DNA from 2 places in the Acidocella sp. C78 genome. Region 1 is predicted to be linked to the other one. Evidence: riboswitches for the same ligand, from Rfam matches in the RefSeq annotation. Region 1 holds a riboswitch; the other holds the start of a gene.
The links. A riboswitch is a leader RNA that binds a small molecule or an ion and turns the genes downstream of it on or off. The one in region 1 is predicted to bind glycine.
Positions count from the first base shown of each region.

Region 2: another riboswitch for glycine. It lies ahead of gcvT (glycine cleavage system aminomethyltransferase GcvT); the one in region 1 lies ahead of gcvT (glycine cleavage system aminomethyltransferase GcvT).

Region 1 covers NZ_CAJQZK010000002.1:78,763-82,312, reverse strand. Annotated here, with positions in the region: gene gcvH (glycine cleavage system protein GcvH) at 1-104, opposite strand, end outside; gene gcvT (glycine cleavage system aminomethyltransferase GcvT) at 116-1,216, opposite strand; glycine riboswitch at 1,363-1,471, opposite strand; gene ACIDOCELLA78_RS99260 (hypothetical protein) at 1,594-1,773, opposite strand; partial or broken gene ACIDOCELLA78_RS99255 (NAD(P)H-hydrate dehydratase) at 1,863-3,268, opposite strand; gene ACIDOCELLA78_RS99250 (ParA family protein) at 3,407-3,550, shown strand, end outside.
Region 2 covers NZ_CAJQZK010000111.1:79,435-82,984, forward strand. Annotated here, with positions in the region: partial or broken gene ACIDOCELLA78_RS82940 (NAD(P)H-hydrate dehydratase) at 1-1,016, shown strand, start outside; gene ACIDOCELLA78_RS82945 (hypothetical protein) at 1,106-1,285, shown strand; glycine riboswitch at 1,408-1,516, shown strand; gene gcvT (glycine cleavage system aminomethyltransferase GcvT) at 1,663-2,763, shown strand; gene gcvH (glycine cleavage system protein GcvH) at 2,775-3,149, shown strand; partial or broken gene gcvP (aminomethyl-transferring glycine dehydrogenase) at 3,164-3,550, shown strand, end outside.

The DNA.
Region 1 (3,550 bases):
ACGTCACCGAGCGCCGACTGCGCGTGATCGGTGATCCCCACGGTGGCGACGTCGCCGTCGAGCCTGATCCATTCATGGTCTTTGGAAAATCGGATCTCGGTCATCTGGTCCTCTTTCAGCGATGATAACGATGCGGAACGAAAGGCAGCGGCACGACGGTCATGCCGATATCGCGGCCGCGCAGCCCGGCGATCAGGGTCGAGCCATCCGCGGCGCAGTCGGCGCGGACATACCCGAGCGCGACAGGCCCGTTGACGCTCGGCCCGAACGTGCCCGAGGTGATGCGCCCGACCGGCTGCCCGGCGGCATCGCGGAGTTCGGCGCCGGCGCGCACCGGAGCCCGGCCGTCGGCGCGAAGCCCGACCAGGCGTTCGCGCGGGCCGGCATCGTGCACCGCCCGCGCGGCATCGCCGCCCAGGAAATCCCACCCCATCTTGCGCGTCTTGCCGATGGCGAAGCCGAGCCCGGCGGAAATCGGGTCCCGGGTTTCGTCGATATCGTTGCCATAGAGCGGCAGCCCGGCCTCAAGCCGCAGCGAATCCCGCGCGCCGAGGCCGGCCGGCTTCACCCGCGGATCGGCGAGAAGGGCGCGCGCCAGCGTCTCGGCGTCCGCCGCGGGCAGGCCGATCTCGAACCCGTCCTCACCGGTATACCCCGAGCGGGTGATCGTGACCGGAATGCCTGACGCCGACGTCTCGCGCGCATCCATGAAGCGCATCGCCGCGGCGTCCGGCGCGAGAGCGGCCAGAACGGCGCCGGCCTCGGGCCCCTGCAGGGCGAGCAGGGCGCGGTCGAATTGCGTGGTCAGCACGACGGTTTCAGGGAGGTGAGCGCGGATGTGCGCGACGTCGACATCCTTGCGCCCGGCATTCAGAACAAGGAGCAGGCGATCGCCCAGATTGGCGACCATCAGATCATCGACAATCCCGCCCCGCGCGTTCATCAGCAGCGTATAGCGCTGGCGGCCCGGCTTCAGCCCCCTGATATCGCCGGTCACCACACGTTCCAGCGCGGCCGCCGCATCGGGGCCTTCGAGCACCGCCTGGCCCATATGCGAGACATCGAACAACGCGGCCTGCGCCCGGCAATGCAGATGTTCGGCGATGATGCCGTCATACTGCACCGGCATGTCGTAACCAGCGAAATCGACCATTCGCGCGCCGAGGCTGCGATGCAGCGCATCGAGCGGCACGGTAAGCAATGCTGAATCGGCCAAGACCAGATCTCCCGCGACACCAGCGGACGGGTGCAGAACCGCCCAGTCTGACCCCCCTCTGTCGCGGAACCTGAGAGATTCGGCGCGGGGTGAACCGCGCCTTACGCCTTCGGTGCGGCGCATCGCGCCGGCTTTCCAGAGATCCTTGCTCCGTTGCGGTCCTTTTGCCTGAGCGTTTCCGGGGGCCGGTTGCGCCTTCGGCGGCGGCGCGACCCGGATGGACCCGGAAGCGCCGCTCTCTCCCGCATGGAGGAGTGAATGGCCTTGTGTAAACTCAGATCAGCGGGGAACGCAAGCGCTGCTTTTCGGCTTGCTGGCACCCTGCCGGGTTTTCCGGACAGATGCGAACCGAAAGCGAACCGGAAAAACCAGCCGGGTCAGACGGTGATGTCGAGATACGCGCCGCGCATCGCCCCCGAGGGCGCGGCAGACGGGCGGGACGTCGCCGAGGGCTCGCTTGATGCCGGCGAAGCGGGGGTCACACGGAGCGGCGGAATTTCCAGCGATGACGGGCCGATCGGCGCCGCAAAGGCCGATAATGACGCTGCACTGATCATGCAAAGTGCTATAACCAACATGACTTAAGAATAAGTTAACGCAGCGTTTCTCGCCACCGATCTTAAGCTGCATTTCCGGCCGATTTTGTTTAATTTTTGAAATTTTTTATTTCATCCGCAACCATCGGTAGGTATTCCGCCAGATCCTCCGCGATGAGCCCCGCCCCCGCCGCCGATGCCGCGGCGCCATGCAGCCAGACGGCGGCGCAGCAGGATTCGAACGCCGCCATGCCTGCGTCAGCAATCCGCCGACGATGCCGGCCAGGGTGTCGCCCGATCCGGCGGTCGCCAGCCAGGGCGGCGCATTGTCGTTGATCGCGGCGCGTCCATCCGGCGCCGCGATCACCGTGTCCGGCCCTTTCAGCACAACAACCCCTCCCACCCTCGCCGCGGCGATTCGGGCCCGGGTCAGGCGGTCTTGCGTCAGATCGGGAAACAGGCGGGCGAACTCGCCGTCATGCGGGGTGATGGCGGCAACGCCCCGCAGGCGCTCCGCCGCCCCGGCCGCCGAGGTCAGCGCATCGGCATCGGCCACGACGGTGCGCCCGGCGTCGAGAAGAGAGCGCAGCATGGCGCCCGCCGCGTCCACGCCCAGGCCCGGACCGCACAGCCACACCCGCCGCCGCGGGTCCGCGAGCAGGTCTGCGGGCCGAGCCGGGCTGACGATCACGCCCGGCGGCACCGCGCCCAGCCCGGCACCGTTCAGCGTCACCAGCCCCGCCCCCACGCGCCGGGCCGCGGCCGCGGCCAGAATCGCCGCCCCGCCCATCGGTCCCGCAAGGATCGTCAGGTGGCCACGGCGATATTTGTGGCCCGTCGCTTCGGGGCGCGGGAGCCGCCAGAGCGCCGGCGTGTTGCGCCAGGTTTTCGGTTCGACGGCTGCGAATGCCGCCGCGGGCATGCCGATCGCGGCGCGGAGGATCTCGCCGCAGAACCCCCGCCCCGGATAGAGAAGATGCCCGGGCTTGAACGCCTCGAAAGTCACCGTGAGATCGGCCCGGGCGGGCCGCCCCCGCGCATGGCCGGTTGCGCCATCGACTCCGCTGGGCATGTCGATCGCGACGATGCGGCGCGCCGCGGCAAGGAGGTCGGCGATGCCCGGGTCGATATCCCTCTTCAATCCGGCGCCGAACACGGCATCGATGACGATGTCGGCGGCGCCGATCCGCGCGCGGTCGGGCAGCACGACAGGGCCGCGCCAGAGCGCCGCCATCGCCGCCGCGTCGCCGCCCGGTCTTGGCGGCGCAACGGGCGCGACAACCACCGGCCAGCCCCACTGCGCCAGATGACGCGCGGCGACATACCCATCGCCGCCATTATTCCCCGGCCCGGCCAGAACAAGCACCCGGCCCGGACTGAAGCGCCGCCGGATGATCCGCGCCACCGCGGCCCCGGCATTTTCCATGAGCGCGATACCGCTCACGCCGCAACACGGCGCGGCGGCATCGATACGGGCCATGTCCGATGGAGAATACAATGCGTCCATGGCGCCCATGTGAGACAGAAAGCGCGGCGTTTGCTAGTCTCCCGAAGTGGAACAGGAGGTGTCGATGGCGCGGGTGATCGCGGTAGCGCAACAGAAGGGCGGCGCGGGCAAGACGATGCTTGCAGCGCAGCTCGGCGTTGCCCTCGCATGGGCGCACGCGTCGGCCTGCTCGATATCGACCCGCAGGGAACCCTCGGCGCCTGGGGACGGCTGCGGGCAGCCAATCCCAGGGCGAGGGCCGATCTCGCCGTCGAGTCGGTTTCCGGATGGCGGCTGGGCAACGCGCTGGAA
Region 2 (3,550 bases), on a different contig from region 1:
GACCCGGGCATCGCCGACCTCCTTGCCGCGGCGCGCCGCATCGTCGCGATCGACATGCCCAGCGGAGTCGATGGCGCAACCGGCCATGCGCGGGGGCGGCCCGCCCGGGCCGATCTCACGGTGACTTTCGAGGCGTTCAAGCCCGGGCATCTTCTCTATCCGGGGCGGGGGTTCTGCGGCGAGATCCTCCGCGCCGCGATCGGCATGCCCGCGGCGGCATTCGCAGCCGTCGAACCGAAAACCTGGCGCAACACGCCGGCGCTCTGGCGGCTCCCGCGCCCCGAAGCGACGGGCCACAAATATCGCCGTGGCCACCTGACGATCCTTGCGGGACCGATGGGCGGGGCGGCGATTCTGGCCGCGGCCGCGGCCCGGCGCGTGGGGGCGGGGCTGGTGACGCTGAACGGTGCCGGGCTGGGCGCGGTGCCGCCGGGCGTGATCGTCAGCCCGGCTCGGCCCGCAGACCTGCTCGCGGACCCGCGGCGGCGGGTGTGGCTGTGCGGTCCGGGCCTGGGCGTGGACGCGGCGGGCGCCATGCTGCGCTCTCTTCTCGACGCCGGGCGCACCGTCGTGGCCGATGCCGATGCGCTGACCTCGGCGGCCGGGGCGGCGGAGCGCCTGCGGGGCGTTGCCGCCATCACCCCGCATGACGGCGAGTTCGCCCGCCTGTTTCCCGATCTGACGCAAGACCGCCTGACCCGGGCCCGAATCGCCGCGGCGAGGGTGGGAGGGGTTGTTGTGCTGAAAGGGCCGGACACGGTGATCGCGGCGCCGGATGGACGCGCCGCGATCAACGACAATGCGCCGCCCTGGCTGGCGACCGCCGGATCGGGCGACACCCTGGCCGGCATCGTCGGCGGATTGCTGACGCAGGCATGGCGGCGTTCGAATCCTGCTGCGCCGCCGTCTGGCTGCATGGCGCCGCGGCATCGGCGGCGGGGGCGGGGCTCATCGCGGAGGATCTGGCGGAATACCTACCGATGGTTGCGGATGAAATAAAAAATTTCAAAAATTAAACAAAATCGGCCGGAAATGCAGCTTAAGATCGGTGGCGAGAAACGCTGCGTTAACTTATTCTTAAGTCATGTTGGTTATAGCACTTTGCATGATCAGTGCAGCGTCATTATCGGCCTTTGCGGCGCCGATCGGCCCGTCATCGCTGGAAATTCCGCCGCTCCGTGTGACCCCCGCTTCGCCGGCATCAAGCGAGCCCTCGGCGACGTCCCGCCCGTCTGCCGCGCCCTCGGGGGCGATGCGCGGCGCGTATCTCGACATCACCGTCTGACCCGGCTGGTTTTTCCGGTTCGCTTTCGGTTCGCATCTGTCCGGAAAACCCGGCAGGGTGCCAGCAAGCCGAAAAGCAGCGCTTGCGTTCCCCGCTGATCTGAGTTTACACAAGGCCATTCACTCCTCCATGCGGGAGAGAGCGGCGCTTCCGGGTCCATCCGGGTCGCGCCGCCGCCGAAGGCGCAACCGGCCCCCGGAAACGCTCAGGCAAAAGGACCGCAACGGAGCAAGGATCTCTGGAAAGCCGGCGCGATGCGCCGCACCGAAGGCGTAAGGCGCGGTTCACCCCGCGCCGAATCTCTCAGGTTCCGCGACAGAGGGGGGTCAGACTGGGCGGTTCTGCACCCGTCCGCTGGTGTCGCGGGAGATCTGGTCTTGGCCGATTCAGCATTGCTTACCGTGCCGCTCGATGCGCTGCATCGCAGCCTCGGCGCGCGAATGGTCGATTTCGCTGGTTACGACATGCCGGTGCAGTATGACGGCATCATCGCCGAACATCTGCATTGCCGGGCGCAGGCCGCGTTGTTCGATGTCTCGCATATGGGCCAGGCGGTGCTCGAAGGCCCCGATGCGGCGGCCGCGCTGGAACGTGTGGTGACCGGCGATATCAGGGGGCTGAAGCCGGGCCGCCAGCGCTATACGCTGCTGATGAACGCGCGGGGCGGGATTGTCGATGATCTGATGGTCGCCAATCTGGGCGATCGCCTGCTCCTTGTTCTGAATGCCGGGCGCAAGGATGTCGACGTCGCGCACATCCGCGCTCACCTCCCTGAAACCGTCGTGCTGACCACGCAATTCGACCGCGCCCTGCTCGCCCTGCAGGGGCCCGAGGCCGGCGCCGTTCTGGCCGCTCTCGCGCCGGACGCCGCGGCGATGCGCTTCATGGATGCGCGCGAGACGTCGGCGTCAGGCATTCCGGTCACGATCACCCGCTCGGGGTATACCGGTGAGGACGGGTTCGAGATCGGCCTGCCCGCGGCGGACGCCGAGACGCTGGCGCGCGCCCTTCTCGCCGATCCGCGGGTGAAGCCGGCCGGCCTCGGCGCGCGGGATTCGCTGCGGCTTGAGGCCGGGCTGCCGCTCTATGGCAACGATATCGACGAAACCCGGGACCCGATTTCCGCCGGGCTCGGCTTCGCCATCGGCAAGACGCGCAAGATGGGGTGGGATTTCCTGGGCGGCGATGCCGCGCGGGCGGTGCACGATGCCGGCCCGCGCGAACGCCTGGTCGGGCTTCGCGCCGACGGCCGGGCTCCGGTGCGCGCCGGCGCCGAACTCCGCGATGCCGCCGGGCAGCCGGTCGGGCGCATCACCTCGGGCACGTTCGGGCCGAGCGTCAACGGGCCTGTCGCGCTCGGGTATGTCCGCGCCGACTGCGCCGCGGATGGCTCGACCCTGATCGCCGGGCTGCGCGGCCGCGATATCGGCATGACCGTCGTGCCGCTGCCTTTCGTTCCGCATCGTTATCATCGCTGAAAGAGGACCAGATGACCGAGATCCGATTTTCCAAAGACCATGAATGGATCAGGCTCGACGGCGACGTCGCCACCGTGGGGATCACCGATCACGCGCAGTCGGCGCTCGGTGACGTCGTGTTCGTCGAACTGCCGGAGGCGGGGCGGCATGTCGATGCCGGCGAGGGCTGCGCGGTGGTGGAAAGCGTCAAGGCCGCGTCGGATGTCTACGCGCCGCTCTCCGGCACGGTGACCGAGGCGAACGGCGCGCTGGCCGACGAGCCGGGCATGGTCAACGCGCAGGCCGAATCCGGCGCCTGGTTCTTCCGCATGACCCTGGACGACCGCGCCGCCTTCGATGCCCTGCTGACCGCCGACGATTACCAGGCCTTTCTCGCAACGCTCTGACCGGAGCCGCCGCCATGCCGGATACCGCGCCCCAGACCATCGACGATTTTGCCGCCCTGCTGGCCGAGGAGCGCTTCGCCCTGCGCCATATCGGCCCCGGGCCGCCGAGCGCGCGGCGATGCTGCGCGCGCTGGGGGCTGCGGATCTCGACGCGCTGATCGCTCGCACCGTGCCGGAGACGATCCGCATCGCCGCGCCGCTCGACCTGCCGGCGGCGCTGACCGAGGGCGAGATCCTCGACGATCTGCGCCGCTACGCCGCGGGTAACGAGGTCAAGCGCAGCCTGATCGGGCTCGGCTATCACGGCACCGTCACGCCGCCGGTCATCCTGCGCAACGTGCTGGAAAATCCCGGCTGGTATACGGCCTATACGCCGTACCAGGCCGAGATCGCCCAGGGGC